DNA from 3 places in the Lysinibacillus sp. G1-3 genome. Region 2 is predicted to be linked to each of the others. Evidence: riboswitches for the same ligand, from Rfam matches in the RefSeq annotation. Region 2 holds a riboswitch; each other region holds the start of a gene.

Region 1 (5,405 bases), on a different contig from region 2:
AACGGTTATGATGGTATACTACAGAAAATGAGGGATACACTGAAAGTGTAGTTCCTAAAAATGATAGTAGAGGAGCCTTTAAATGACGATTCAATTTATTCAATATCCGAAATGTACTACTTGTAAAAAAGCACAAAAATGGCTAAATGACAATGGAGTTTCATATGAAGATGTACACATTGTCGAACAACCGCCAACAAAGGACGAACTATCAAACTTATGGCAAGTAAGTGGACTACCTTTAAAGAAATTTTTTAATACTTCTGGTATGAAATATCGTGAGCTTGGCTTGAAAGATAAGCTTGCTGAAATGACTGAAGAGGAGCAACTTGAACTGCTTGCTTCAGATGGTATGTTAATTAAACGTCCAATCGTAACTGATGGAAAAAAAGTTACGTTAGGGTTTAAAGAATCAGATTTTGAGCAAGCTTGGAAATAACGATATTAACTTCTTAGAAAGAAGTTAATGCCTCCGGCGGATGTCATGGAAATCGGAAAAGAGTTCTTTGTGCTAGCACAAAGCCGATCCCGGACACAATTATGCCGAGGCATAATTGATTCTTGTTTTTATGGAAGAAGTATGGCACACTGAAAGTGAATATATTACATATTTATGGAGGGGTTTTTGCATGAACACACCTAAAGACTTACGTTACTCTGAAGAGCACGAATGGGTTAAAGTAGAAGACGGAAAAGTACGTATCGGTATTTCTCATTTCGCACAATCTGAACTTGGAGATATCGTTTTCGTTGAACTTCCACAAGTTGGTGACGAAATCAAAACAGATGATCCATTTGGTAGCGTAGAATCTGTAAAAACAGTTTCTGAATTATATGCACCAATCTCAGGTACAGTAGTTGAAGTAAATGCAGATTTAGAAGATAGCCCAGAATTCGTTAATGAATCACCATATGAAAAAGCATGGATGATCGTTGTAGAGCCTGCTGATGCATCAGAAGTTGAAAAGCTTATGACAGCTGAGCAATACGATGAAATGATTGCAGAATAAGACAAGCTTATAAGACAAGCCTTTAACTTCTTTCAGCAATAGTCTCCTACCTCTTTAGATGTTGAGATGAATGTTGATTAAGATACTTTTCAGTGGGTGTCCCAATAGCCGCTGAAAGAAGTTAAAGCCTCCGGCGGATGTCACGGAATCGGCTTTGTGCAAGCACAAAGCCGATTCCAGACACAATTATGCCGAGGCATAATTGATTAGAAAAACGTCGGAAACTACCGACGTTTTTTATTATCTTCATCCATTCTGCCATCATAGTGGATGAGGGTGAATGCAAGTATATTCCCTTAACAATAGGTGTCTAACAGTATCAATGACAAGATTTATTGATATAATAATGATAAGGGATATGTCTAAACGGGGGTGGCGTTATGTTCGAGGGGAAATGCTTAATTGTCGAAGGCCGTTCGGATAAGCTTCAAATTGAACCTATTTTAAATGAACATGTTAAAATACTTTGCACGAATGGTACAATTGGTGTGCATCAATTAGAAGAGTTACTTGATCCATATGAAGGCTGTGAGCTTTATACATTTTTTGATGCAGATACATCGGGTGATAAGCTACGAGCATTAATGGACAGACATTATCCAGAGGCTGAGCATTTACGTACTATGCCAACATATAAGGAAGTAGAGACAACTCCGAGAAAGGTGTTAGCGGCAATCTTAATTCGTGCGCATTTCTCAATCCATAATGAATATATTTTGTAAGGTTGCGTGAAAAAAATGGAAGAATGGTCAAAAGAGCAGTGGGACGTGGCTATCCAGTCGGGTGAAAAGGCTGCTTTTTATTTATATACACCAATGTGTGGAACGTGTGTAGTTGCATCGAAAATGATGTCGGTTGTTGAGCAATTGCTACCACAGCTACAGGTTGGTAAAGCGAATATTAATTTTATCGAACAAATCGCTTATGATAATAAAATCGAAAGTGTACCGTGTTTACTTGTATGTGAAGGCGGAAAAGTGACGGAAAAGGTTTATGCTTTTCAATCCGTACCGTATTTATACGAATTGTTAAAAAAATAAATTGACTGAACTTTACTCACGTGGTAAAGTACGAATATACTAAAAAATATAAATATATCGAACTCTTATAAAGAGCGGCTGAGGGAAGTGCCCTATGAAGCCCGGCAACCATCACAAAGTGAAAAGGTGCCAAATCACCCAAAGATTTTATCTTTGAAAGATGAGAGAACGGTTCAGCGTATAAGTTACGTGACCCCTTCTACTTGTCTATAGTTGAAGGGGTTTTTTTACTTCTTTCACCGAAACACCCGCTGAAATAGAGGAACTCAGTCTAAGAACGTCACATCCTGTGGCAACGACTGAGTGACCAACGTCATGTTGCCGCCGCTGCGTTATCACTACGCTTTCGCACAGAAAACATTTGTTGGCCTAAAGCCTCCGGCGGATGTCATGGAATCGAAAAGGATTTCTTTGTGCAAGCACAAAGTCGATTCCGGACGCAATTATGCCGAGGCTCAATTGATAAAAAAAAGGAGAATTCGCTATGATTCAGCTTCAAAATATTACGAAGAAATACAAAACCTCGAATGGCGAATTAACAGCAGTTAAAGACGTCAACCTTTCTATCGATAAAGGTGAAATTTATGGCATTATCGGCTATAGTGGCGCTGGTAAAAGTACAATGATTCGCTTGTTAAACGGTTTGGAAAAGCCTACATCAGGTACGGTAACGGTTAACAATCAAGAATTTTCATCCATAAAGGGGCAAAAGCTTAGAAATGCTAGACAAAAGGTCAGTATGATTTTCCAACATTTCAATTTACTTTGGTCTCGAACTGTTGCGGAAAACATTGCTTTCCCACTAGAAATCGCAGGTGTTCCAAAGGCAAAACGTGAGGCACGTGTGAAAGAATTGATCACATTAGTTGGCTTAGACGGACGTGCTAAAGCGTATCCATCACAACTATCAGGGGGACAAAAGCAACGTGTAGGCATCGCTCGTGCACTTGCTAATGATCCAGAAGTATTGTTATGTGATGAGGCAACATCCGCACTCGATCCGGAGACAACAGATGCTATCCTAGATTTACTTGTCGATATTAATGAGCGACTAGGTTTAACGATCGTGTTAATCACACATGAAATGCATGTTATTCGTAAAATTTGCCACCGTGTAGCGGTTATGGAAGCTGGAGTAATTGTAGAACGTGGTGAAGTATTACAAGTATTCCAAGCGCCACAAGCTGACATTACAAAAAAATTCGTTTCTCAAATTACAGATACGAAGGAAACACAGGAAACTGTGGCACAAATTAAAGCAAACTACCCTAATGGACAACTTGTAAAGCTAATATTTGTAGGAGAAAAAACAGAACAGCCTGTCATCTCACATCTTGTGAAACAGTGTGATGTAGAAGTAAGTATAGTACATGGTAATATTTCGCAAACTAAAAATGGCGCGTACGGTACACTTATCGTACAAATTGAAGGCACAGAGTCGAATGTTGCAGCTGCACTGAGCTACTTGCATACAGTCGAAGTACAAACGGAGGTGATTGCCAATGCTAACTAGTCTCTTTCCGAATGTTGACTGGGAAAAAATGTGGGAAGCTACGTATGAAACGTTGTATATGACAACAATCTCTACGGTGATCACATTTATACTTGGATTAGTAATTGGGATCTTATTGTTTTTATCAAGTCCTAACCAAATATGGGCCAATAAACTGGTGAACTTTTTAACAGGCTCAATCGTTAATATTTTCCGTTCGATTCCGTTTATCGTTTTGATTATTTTATTAATTCCGTTTACGAAATTTTTACTCGGCACAATTCGTGGAGCAGATGCGGCTTTACCGGCACTAATTATCGGAGCTGCACCATTTTATGCGCGTATGGTATTAATTTCATTACGTGAAATCGATAAAGGCGTTATTGAAGCGGCTCGTTCAATGGGTGCTAAAACGTCAACGATTATTTGGAAAGTATTAATTCCAGAATCGTTACCAGCGCTTATTTCTGGTCTTACTGTAACGGCTGTAGCACTTGTTGGCTATACTGCGATGGCAGGTATTATCGGTGCAGGTGGTCTAGGAAACTTAGCATTCTTAGATGGTTTCCAACGTAATCGCCAAGATGTAACTTTAATGGCGACTATATTAATCTTAATAGTAGTATTTATTATTCAATGGATTGGCGACTTAATTACAGCCAAAACAGATAAACGCTAAAAAGGCGCTAATGACAAAAAAAGCGTAGCTCGCTACGGACATCCAAAAGGTTATTTCGGTTTTATACCGCTAACATATTTTAAATTAGTTAAAAGGGAGTGCAATAAAATGAAGAAATTATTAGCAGGATTATTTTTATCAGTATTAGTATTAGCTTTAGCTGCTTGTGGTGCTGGTAAAAAAGATGATACAAACTCAAACGCATCATCTGGTGATAAATCAGACAATAAAGAAAATGTAACATTAACAATAGGTGCTTCTAATACACCACATGCGGTTATTTTGGAAAAAGCAAAACCAGCTTTAGCTAAAGAAGGTATCGATCTTAAAATTGAAACGTATCAAGACTATGTATTACCAAACCAACATTTAGAGTCAGGTGAACTTGATGCAAACTATTTCCAACACCTACCATTCTTGGAGCTTAGCATGAAAGAAAATGGCTATGACTTTGTAAATGCTGGTTCCATTCATATTGAACCAATCGGAATTTACTCTAAAAAATATAAATCTCTTGAGGATCTACCAAAAGGTGCAACAATTTTACTTTCTAGCTCAGTTTCAGACCACGGTCGTATGCTTTCATTGTTAGAAGCTAAGGGCTTAATTAAATTAAAAGATGGCGTCGATAAAACAGCAGCAGAAATAAAAGATATCGCAGAAAACCCTAAAAACTTCAAATTCGATGCAAATACAGCTCCGGAAATGCTTGTACAAATGTATGAAAATAATGAAGGCGATGCAGTTTTAATTAACTCGAACTTTGCAATCGATAACAACATTAATCCATTGAAAGATGCAATTTCTCTTGAAGATAAAGAATCTCCTTATGTAAATATTATAGCTGTACGTGCTGGTGATGAAACAAAACCAGAAATTAAAAAATTGATAGAAGTATTAAAATCTAAAGAAATCCAAGACTTCATTATTGAAGAATGGAAAGGTTCAGTTGTACCAGTTAAATAATTTGAAATTTATCGATAAGGGTATGTAAGTATAAAACTTACATACCCTTTTTCCTTGTTATTAAAAGAATTTTAAAAGTTGATTTTCACTCCGAGTTGGCGCTTTCCCCGGGTTTGGCTTCACTCTTCCCATCGCAGTATAAGTCGACAAGCTGGAATAAAATAGAGTTTTTTTGAGTTTGAAAGGGTATGTAGTTTAAAAGATTACATACCCTTTCT
Region 2 (5,405 bases):
AAGAGCAGGAAGCGGAGCATAAGGTCGTTACGCTAAAAGGAAAAGGGGCAATCGTCAATTATTGTCAGTCGTTATTACAAAAAGCGGAGAAAAAAGTATTATTATCAATGTGGGAAGATATGTATGAAAAATTGCGAGAAGATATACATGAGGTCTCTCAGCGTATTCCGGTTCATGGCATTACATTGTATGTGGATGAAAATGTTGCATCGATTGACCAGCATCGCATTACTCAATATACGAGGAATGCTACTACGCCCCATTGGTTTATACTGTCTATAGATGGTCAAGAGATGATTTATGGTCACTCACCGTCCAATCAAGAAACGGCTTTTATAACAAATGACACAGTGCATATTTATTTATTAGAGGATTATATATGGCATGACGTGCTTGTCAATCGACTGTTAAAGCGCGATGATACGGAGCTTGGGGAATGGATTACAAAAGAACGTAAAGCCTTTTTCGTAGAGTGAAAATAATAAAAGAATCTACAAGCCATCATGTACAGATGGCTTGTAGATTCTTATTTTATGTTATATAAGATCTTTTATCTTAATAAAAAACTTTATCAACATTGTATTTAGCGCGGAATGTATTAACCGCGTATGTTTCGTAAATTTCACGTTCCATTGGATCATCTACTTCGTACACTTCAATTTTGAAAACTTCATCACGGTGATTTTTCATCGGTGACACATTGTCTTCGAAATGCTTTTTAATACGTTGACGAATCTTACGTGCTTTACCGACAAATAATAGTTCATTCTGTTCATTGTAGAATAAGAAAATGCCGCCATTTTCACGTGTGATTTTATGGAAATCAATAAAACCGAAATACGGTGTGATTGGTACATCACCTGGCTTTACATCTTGTTCGCGTTGGCGAATTACTAAATCTGGTTTTGGAAATTCAATTTTAATCAAACTATTCACGTTCCTCTCTGTTACTAAAGGTATATGTTAACATAATTACAGCTTGTTTACCATAAAATATATGGACTTAGCTTCAATATTAGTTTTAAACAAATTACATAATGACATGCATGGTTAATAACAAAATATTCTATGTATTGTTGATATTCTTAATTGTTCATGGTACAATTCTTTTTAATTAAATAATCTTATCAAGAGAAGTTGAGGGATTTGGCCCGATGACGCTTCAGCAACCTCTAACAAAAGTTAGAAAGGTGCTAATTCCAGCAAAGGATTTGTCCTTTGAGAGATAAGAGTGAACGTGGTAAACATCCTTCTCATTCTATCTCAAATGGAATGAGGGGGATTTTTTAATTTCATCGAAAAAAAGACTTTACGCAAGGCCTGTGTATGGAGACTAAGGCCAATAATGGGTTAACAGAGAGAAATATAAGAGAGGGGAATGCAAGATGCCAATTAATATTCCAAAAAACTTACCAGCTGGAGAACATTTACGTGAGGAAAAAATCTTCGTAATGGAAGAGGATAGAGCGAAAACTCAACAAATTCGTCCGTTAAATATCTTAATCTTTAATTTAATGCCAGAAAAAGAAAAAACAGAGCTGCAATTACTACGTTTATTAGGGAATACCCCATTACAAGTGAATATTACATTTTTGAATACTGCTACTCATGAATCGAAAAATGTTAGTAAATCACATTTACAATTATTTTATACGACGTTCGATCAAATTCGTCATCGTCGCTATGATGGCATGATTATTACGGGGGCACCAGTAGAAAAAATGCCATTTGAAGAAGTGAACTACTGGCAGGAAATTTCAGAAATTATGGACTGGTCCAAAACAAACGTAACATCGGTCCTACATATATGTTGGGGTGCTCAGGCAGCGTTATACCATCATTACGATATTGGCAAAATTGGGCTTTCTGCTAAATGCTCAGGTGTATATTCTCATGTTATTACGGATTTAACAGTGGATTTAGTACGCGGCTTTAGTGATTTGTTTACGGCACCACATTCGCGTTATACGTCTGTATCGATTGATGAAGTACGCAACCATCCTGATTTACGATTGCTCTCTTATTCAGAAGATGCTGGTGTTTTCATTGTGCAATCTAAAGACAATAAAAATATTATGATTACTGGTCACCTTGAATATGATGCAACAACTTTAGCGGATGAATATAGTCGTGATGTTGCGAAAGGATTAGATATTGAGGTACCAGTGAATTACTTCCCAAATGATGATCCAGGGAATGAACCGATTAATACATGGCGTGCCCATACACATTTGTTATTCTCGAACTGGTTGAACTACTATGTTTATCAAGAAACACCATACGAATGGGATTTTGTTGATCAAATTGAATATCATATTTAGTGCTATAGAAAAATGATGACCTTGATATTATAGGGTCATCATTTTTTCTTTTCTCATTTCCGTTCCGGTAGGGCACCTTCCTGGGGCGTCCGATGAGCCGCTTCGCTTTTGGTGATGAACAACACTGCTGTTAATTGTCTGGCGATTTTTTATTCTTTTCACTGTTTGGCGTATTTCCGGTATCGCTATCATTCTGTGTAGAATTTCCGGTATCGTTTTCACTTTTACTTTGTGTAGTATTTTCGGCATTATTATTACTTGCACTTTGAGCAGCATTCCCGCCATTGCTGTTACTATCACTTTGAGTAGAATTATCGATATTGCTACTATTTGCACTTTGAGAAGCGTTACCGCCATTGCTACTACTATCACTCTGTGTAGAATTTCCATTTTGATTTTGCGTACTACTATCACAATGCATCACATTTCCTTGATGACCATCGATTTTACGAATCTTCGCGACGATTAATAATAGGGAGGGTAATAAAATCATTATAATGAAGGATAATATTGGCCATATATCTCTATTGTAAATATCTGAATGAATAATATTCGGATGAAGAATTTGTGAAAGTCCAAGGATAATCATGCCGAGTGGTAAAATGAGCGGTCGATGATTTTTAATTTTACATATTTGTGCGATACCGATAACCGCAGCATAAAAATACATATAAGTTCTAATATAAATAGTGATAATCCACATGGCTGCCATAATCACTTCAATACGTTGTAAAAAGTCCCCAATTGAAATTCTTTGGGCTAATGCATAGCTTGGGAATGTTCGTGAAGCAGTATTTGCTGGGCCAAGGACAAGGATTGATAGTGTGATGATCGTGATTAAGACAATTCCTCCCAAAATTGCACCAATGTAAAAACCTTTTTGCGCAGATTTTTGGACGTTAACTGCGGAAGGGAAAATCGTTAATAATACGGCAAGGGGGAATGAAAAAAGACTTATAAATCGAATTATACTAAAGAATAATGATTTTTTTGGTGTTTCCATTATTGGCTGAATATTTTCAATCTGGATAGATGGTGCAATAAAAAGGACAAAGAAAATAAAAATTAATATAAATATTGCAAATAGTATTTCTGCAGAACGGGCAAAAACTTCAATTCCTAAAAATGTAGCATAAATAATGATAATACTGAACATAAATGCAAACGCCATCGTGGGTGTTTCTGGCATTATTTCTGTTTTCATGAAAATTCCAATGAAATATAATAATTCACCGGCTGAAAGTAAAGATATAATAGCAAAGCCGATTGCAGTGAATTTTCCGAAAAATCTACCTAATATCTTTTCATTAGCCTCTACAAATGTAAGGGTAGGTGTTTTATTTCCTAAAGCAACGAATAGCTTTACTATGGGCAAACTTATAACGACACCAATGATCGCTGCAATCCATGCATCTTGCTTTGCTTCGCTTGTTACACTTGCAGGGATAATTAAAATGGCTGTACCAATTGAAAAAAGAAGGGTAATGATCATAAATTGTCTTGAACTAATTATTTCTTTTTCCATCATGAACTACCCCTTTTTCTTAACATAATATTGCCTTATTACTTTGTTAGAGAGACAATGTAATCTTTAATAGGTGAAAAAATATAGGTAATCAAATCTAGTGGGCTCGGTATTTTGACCTTTAATAAGATTGCAATATTTAATGCGGCACCAAGCAATAAAAAAATTGAAAAAATAACGATTGTTTTTGTTTCTTTATTTTTTTTTAATGAAGGAATAAAGGCAAAGGCTATAACAGCAGAAATGATTAGTATGAATATCGCCATCATCATAGCTTATTCTCCCTCCGTCTTATTCACTAATGAGTTTTCCATCGTCCCTAATCCTTGCGTGTTGACATGTACGTCAACTTTAACAGGTAGCTCTTGAAATATGGTTAGCCACTCTTTTTTTATTTTTTTCCACTCTTTCGGATTTGTGCGATGAAGTGCTTCGCCGAATCCAAAAATATCGACCCGATAATTTTGCTGAACTGTACTGATTGTTTTTTCGATTCGCTTTTTAATAAGTTCTTCCGTTTTTTTATTGACGTATTGAAGCGATTTTTCTTTTGTAAGGTCTATATCACATTCAACTTCTCCGACATTTTGGTTAACATCTATAGAAACATTGATTTTGGGTGATCCATTTTTAAATTTACCTTTTATTTTTGTCTTTGAGTGTGTAATTTCAGTTGATAGAGTACCTCCCTTAGGGCAAGTAAGAGTTTCAATTGTACTTTCTATTTTGTCCTTTAAAAAGCTTAGACTTCTACTCTCATCTTCCGATAAAAGCCCGATGTATTTATCTTCTTTAAAAACAGCTAAGCCTGCGTACTTCAAGACCGCAGTAGACTTTGATTTTTTAACATTCGTTTGCTCCATTCCCACACTTCTATCTCCATGAATTTCAATGGCAGACATGACTACGCTTGTTTCTTTGTTATTTAAAGTACTGATTAATTCATCTATTTTAATTGATTGGGTTGTACCCCAACTTTTCTCCGACGTTCTAAGAGAATTTAGCATTTTATTAGCTGGTACTTTTTCGATAGGTGTTAATACATTTAATACTTCTTCGGCAGTCGCGTTATGAGCAACGATGACATCGAAATCATTTCTGAATTCATGATCTCTTGAAATTAAATCTAATGGCTTGCCAATTCCTTCTGTAGCTAATTCATCGCCGAGCACAACTATTTGAAGATGAGAAAAATAAAGTTTTCGAGCTGTTAATGTTGTCATTTTTCTTATGGCCTCAAACACTGTTGCACCTTTTGAATGATAGGTAATAACCGGTGACCGTCCTGAAGTAGGCTGTTTGGAAGAGATCTCACCAGGAATTACAACTTGAACAGTTATGTCAAATTCATTATCTACTTTATCTATTCCTAATGCTGCGACAATTGCTAATTCATTGAGTTCACGCTTACTCCAGCAACCACTTAAAAGTATAGTAAGAATAATTAGTAAACATAGTGCCTTACATTTTGACATAGTTTATTCCTCGTTTACACATTCTTTTGATTCCTTTTTTTCGTATTAAAATATTTATGACCTCTGACAGTGTTTTTATTGCTA
Region 3 (5,405 bases), on a different contig from region 2:
ATTATTAGTCCATTTAAATCGGTTGTGTCGAGCATTAAAAGAAACCTAAAGTTGATGTTGAAAAGTAATCTTAGAGAGCTAAACTTTGAAATGATTGAAGAATGGGTAGATCGAAGTTGTGGTACTGTTCATACTTTTCAAGGTAAAGAAGCTAACGAAGTCATTTTTGTTCTTGGTTGCGATGCAAAAAATGGCATAAGGGCTGCAAATTGGGTAGGTTTGAAACCTAATATTCTAAATGTGGCTGTAACTAGAGCAAAATATCGATTAGTCATTATTGGCGATGTGGATTTATGGAGCAAAGTACCTTATGTTGATGATGCAATAAAAGCGCTGAAGAATAACTAAAAAAATATTTATGAATAGCCTCAAATAAAAAATCCAATTGTTTTGATTAAATTCTTTTCAAAACAATTGGATTATTTCAAGATAATCAATATTTTTAAAGTTACATCGCCACTTTAAAGTGATAAAGTTTAGGCTTTCTTTGGTCTCGGGTATCCAATAAGGATAGCAATAGCCCCGCAAATCCCTATCAAAATCGGGTAGAAAGAATACTGCAGCATACTAACTGGCGATATTCCGGCTACGCTTGCGGCTGCTAGGAATTGGGCTCCGTACGGCAGAAGCCCTTGAGTTGTACAGGAGAAAATATCTAAAATACTTGCGGATTTTCTTGGCTCAATCCCATACTGGTCAGCAATATTTTTTGCAAGCGGGCCAGCAATTAAAATAGCAACTGTATTATTGGCCGTAGATAAATTAGTTAGGCCCACAAGGCCGGCAATCCCAAATTCGGCACCTTTTTTTGATTTAATTCTTCGTGTGGCAAGGTGAAGTAGGAAGTCAATTCCTCCGTTAAGCTTAATAATCTCCACCATTCCAGCTATTAAGATTGCAAGAAATGCCATTTCATACATGCCTGACATTCCTTCGCCAATCTTTTGGAAAAGGTCCATTAACTGATAGCTACCATCCGCTAAGCCAACAGCCCCGGCCAGAACAATTCCAAATGCAAGAACAAGGAAGACATTCATTCCAATTAGCGCAAAAATAATAACCAATACATAGGGAACAATTTTTACCCAACTATAGCTTAAATGCTCTACTTGTGCCGCGGTTTCGCCCATTGTGATAACTCCTAAAAAAATGCTTGTTGCAACAGCTGCCGGCAACACAATCCAAAAATTCACCTTAAATTTATCTTTCATTTGTACGCCTTGTGAACGAACGGCAGTAATGGTTGTATCTGAAATAAAGGATAAATTATCGCCAAACATCGATCCGCCAACAATCGCTGCCATTACTAAAGCCATGGAAAAGTCGGTATGCTCACTGATCCCAACTCCAATTGGCGCCAGTGCAACAATTGTTCCTACCGATGTACCCATTGATAGGGAGATAAAGCAAGCGATGATGAACAAGCCTACGACAAGCAGGTTTTGCGGAATGACTGACAAAGCAAAGTTAACAGTGGAATCCACTGCCCCCATGCCTTTTGCTACCTCTGAAAAGGCTCCAGCTAATAGAAAAATAACAACCATCAGCATGACATTTAAATTTCCAGCGCCTTTACAAAAAATATCAACCTTATTCGAAAACGATTCTTTTCGATTCATTGCCAGAGCCACAGCGCCCGAAATGGCAATGGCTACAATAACAGGGAATGCATAAAAATCACCTGTAATAACCCCTGAACCAATAAATAAAACTAAAAAAACAACAAATGGGATTAGCGCCCATGGATTTTCTTTCTTCATTGTTCTACCTCCAAAAATTAAAAATGGATACGTCTTTGTCCATTTTCCTCTAAAAAAGACCTCTTCTTGAAAACAAGAAGAGGTCTTATATCTATAAAACACTCCTCTTATCTATCAAGCCTTTGCTTGCTGGATTTGGCACAGTAACTTACTCACAAAGTTCCGCTGCCGAGATTTCATAGGGCCAGTCCCTCCATCTCTCTTGATAAGAAGAAAAACATATTATTTTTTGCACAATAATGAAATATTATAATAAAACATCTATATTTGCAACTTATTTTTAATCAATTTCAAAAAGGTCATCTGTTTTAGGCTGTTTCAGTAAATAAAGAGAAGCTTTTCGCGAAATTTAGTGTCTTTAATTTTTCAAAGCTAATATTATCCACCTAATAATGGATTTTTTTGACAATGTTATAATCGTGAATTATAGTAAAAATACAATATTTAAATAATATTAAAATTGAAATGGAACGTTTCTTGAAACTAAGGGTGAATATATGAGTAATTTTATTGTTATGCAAAATGCTACACACGAGGAAGAAATTATCGGGGGATATATGTGGTCCCCGCAAAAAAATAAAAGTGGAAATAGCAATCATGCGTACGAACGGATGGCTACAATTAAGGCTGGTAATAAAATTTACAGCTGTTATGATCAAGCGATTCGAGCGGTAGGTATAGCAACTTCAGATTGTTATATTGCAGAACAACCGCATGAGCTGCAGGAAAAAAATCTATGGTCAGATGAAGGTTATAAGGTGGATGTAGATTACACAATTTTAGAACATCCAATTATGATTAGAGATGTTTGGGGAGATATGGAATCTGATCGTCCGCAAAAATATTCAGCCTTTCAAGAAAATGGACGAGGAAATCAGGCTTATTTATTTCCTTGTCCTGAAGCTTGGGCTAGCTTGTTTGATAGTTTTCTTAATGAAGATATCCCTGAAGTAGAAGTAGAACTAATAGAAGATGGTGAAATTAACGAGGAAACGTTTGCTACTTCTAGTTACGAGCAAGGAGAGTCTAGAGTTAATAATAAGATAGCGGGCAGTACAAAGAAACGGGGTCGAGTGGTAAGTCAAGACCAGCTACAAAAAGACTTGAAAAAGCGTAAAAAAATTGGTGATATTGCAGAGCAAAAAGTATTTGAATATGTGAAAAAGAAAGTAATAGAAGTATTCGGTGAAAAATACGGAGATCAGGTAGAGCATGTAGCGCAAACACAAGGTGATGGATTAGGATACGATATTACAGCATTCGATTATTTACAACCACAGACTCCTCCAAAACCAATAAAAATTGAAGTGAAGGGTACAACATCAACAAGTACAAGCGCAGTCTATTCAATTACTTATCCTGAATTGGAAAAGTTCATTCTGTATAAGGATGAAATTTGGCTAGTACGGGTATATGGTGTAGGCAAGAATAGTAAGATGAAGATGGAAATAGATAATGACTTTAGTAGTTATAACTCTGTAAGTGATTTGTTGACACGAAAATATGCATATATTCCATCAACAATTGATGTATATGGCACTCGAGTGGAGAGCAATAAATGAATTATAAAACTAATAAAAGATAAAAAATGCTTTTATGTCAGAATCTGTGGAAGGTTTTGTCCGATTTTTAAATTCTATAAATTGAGGGTAACGTTCTAATACTTTCTGATTGATTTCTTTAACAGACGAATCTTGAAGAAAAGACAAATTTAAAAAACTCAATAGATATGGTAGGAACGACCAATACTATTGAGCTTTTTGTATTCAGCTTTTTAAACTTTAAAAGGTAGAGATTAAATTTCGTTAATCCCACGCTCTATTAATATGGCATAATCTTTAATAGAGGTTTTATACTATAATGAAGATTTTAACATTCCTGAAATTCTGTATACTTAGTCTAAAATAACTGCTAAATTATTTTTATCGACTTTACCATTTAACGTTAAAGGTAATTTATTTAATTCAACATAATAAGACGGTACCATAAAATCAGGCAAAAATTGCAGCAAGTATTCTTTTAATTCTATGGCAGAATTTTGCTCATTCATCACGATATAAGCCGTTAGATATTTATTTTTATTTTTATTTTCTCTTGCAATAACACAAGCCTCTTCAATGGAAGGATGTTGTAAAAGTTTTTCTTCAACTTCACCAGGCTCAGTTCTTCTCCCGCCAATTTTTATTTGATTATCAATTCTACCCAAAAATTCAATATTCCCATCAGGTGACCATCGTGCTAAATCACCACAAATATACATTTTCTCATTTTCTACGAATGGATTTTGCGTAAAACGCTCACTAGTCAAATCAGGACGATTTAAATATTCTCGAGAAACGCCTACGCCTGATATACATACTTCTCCAGGAACACCAATAGGGACAGGCTGACGATTTTTATCTAAAATATAGACTTTATAGTTAGCAATAGGTTTACCAGTTGGAATATTATTTCCTACTTTCTTACTTGTTACTTCAAAATATGAAATACAAACAGTAGTTTCAGAAGGGCCGTAGGTGTTATATATTTTTACTTTGTCAATCAAATTACTGATATATTCTTTTCTTAACACATCGCCTCCGCTAATCATTGTATGCAATGATTCTACAAGAGGATATTTATTTAATTCATTCAATAATAGTGGAAATCCACTAATCATTGTGACTTTATTATTTCTCATTATATCTAGAAGTTTTTCTGTAGAGGCTACATCATCCCTACAAGCTATAACTAAAGTTCCGCCTGTAAGCAAGATTGGGAAAATTTCTTCTACAGAAATATCAAATGATACTGTTGATTGTTGTAGCATAATATCATTTTCGTTTATGTTGAATTCATTTCTAAAACTATGATAATAGCCTACAACATTTCTATGTTCAACAGCAACTCCTTTTGGTTGACCGGTTGAACCAGAAGTATATAAAGTATACATTAGATTATTTACATCATGTAATTTATCCAAATTACTAGTAGGATAATGATGTAAAGGGTAATCGTCAAAATATATTTTCTCGCAAGGAATTGATAATTCTATATTTAAATGGCTATGAGTTAATAGTAAATTTATGTCTGCTTGTTCAAACATATAATTAATACGTTCTAACGGGTAAGCTGGATCAACTGGGAGATATGCTCCTCCCGCTTTAAGGACAGCAAACATACAAATTATCAAATCTTCTGATCGTTCTACTATTAAACCAACTAATTTTTCTGGTTTAACACCTTTTTGGCGCAATAAATGTGCTAATTGATTTGATTTTTCATTTAGTTCTTTATAGGTTAATTTTCTATCTTGGCAAATCAATGCGATTCTATCTGGCCCTTTTTTAACTTGATATTCAAAAAAATCATCAATTGTTTTAGTTGAATCGTAGTTAAGTAAATGGCAATTAAAATCATATAATACTTGATTTTTTTCTGTTTCTGAAAGAATATTGATGGCATTAAATGTTTTATGTGGGTTTGATAGTAGGTCAGTTAATATATTAATGAAATGTTCGTTCACTTTAGAAATTGTAAAAATATCAAATAAATCAACATTATAAAGGACAGTACATTCCAATAAAGAATCTACTTCTAAGCTTATATCAATTTTGTAAGTTTCACAGAGTCGTTGAATGTTATTATCCTTTTCACCAGTCAATA

The links. A riboswitch is a leader RNA that binds a small molecule or an ion and turns the genes downstream of it on or off. The one in region 2 is predicted to bind S-adenosylmethionine.
Region 1: it holds a riboswitch for S-adenosylmethionine, as region 2 does, so the genes downstream of both, ACVYAD_RS16885 (methionine ABC transporter ATP-binding protein) here and metA (homoserine O-acetyltransferase MetA) in region 2, are expected to answer to the same signal.
Region 3: it holds a riboswitch for S-adenosylmethionine, as region 2 does, so the genes downstream of both, ACVYAD_RS16545 (Na+/H+ antiporter NhaC family protein) here and metA (homoserine O-acetyltransferase MetA) in region 2, are expected to answer to the same signal.

The regions. Positions count from the first base shown of each region.
Region 1 covers NZ_JBWHYQ010000015.1:101,037-106,441, forward strand. Annotated here, with positions in the region: gene ACVYAD_RS16865 (arsenate reductase family protein) at 83-439, shown strand; gene gcvH (glycine cleavage system protein GcvH) at 630-1,010, shown strand; gene ACVYAD_RS16875 (toprim domain-containing protein) at 1,391-1,732, shown strand; gene ACVYAD_RS16880 (thioredoxin family protein) at 1,748-2,050, shown strand; SAM riboswitch class I at 2,113-2,217, shown strand; gene ACVYAD_RS16885 (methionine ABC transporter ATP-binding protein) at 2,535-3,563, shown strand; gene ACVYAD_RS16890 (methionine ABC transporter permease) at 3,553-4,221, shown strand; gene ACVYAD_RS16895 (MetQ/NlpA family ABC transporter substrate-binding protein) at 4,330-5,187, shown strand.
Region 2 covers NZ_JBWHYQ010000002.1:286,106-291,510, reverse strand. Annotated here, with positions in the region: gene ACVYAD_RS03350 (TrmB family transcriptional regulator) at 1-476, shown strand, start outside; gene ACVYAD_RS03345 (nucleotide excision repair endonuclease) at 556-927, opposite strand; SAM riboswitch class I at 1,122-1,232, shown strand; gene metA (homoserine O-acetyltransferase MetA) at 1,386-2,321, shown strand; gene ACVYAD_RS03335 (GerAB/ArcD/ProY family transporter) at 2,452-3,849, opposite strand; gene ACVYAD_RS03330 (hypothetical protein) at 3,885-4,118, opposite strand; gene ACVYAD_RS03325 (Ger(x)C family spore germination protein) at 4,122-5,321, opposite strand; gene ACVYAD_RS03320 (spore germination protein) at 5,336-5,405, opposite strand, start outside.
Region 3 covers NZ_JBWHYQ010000015.1:31,645-37,049, forward strand. Annotated here, with positions in the region: gene ACVYAD_RS16540 (DEAD/DEAH box helicase) at 1-348, shown strand, start outside; gene ACVYAD_RS16545 (Na+/H+ antiporter NhaC family protein) at 477-1,760, opposite strand; SAM riboswitch class I at 1,865-1,972, opposite strand; gene ACVYAD_RS16550 (protein NO VEIN domain-containing protein) at 2,258-3,322, shown strand; gene ACVYAD_RS16555 (non-ribosomal peptide synthetase) at 3,655-5,405, opposite strand, start outside.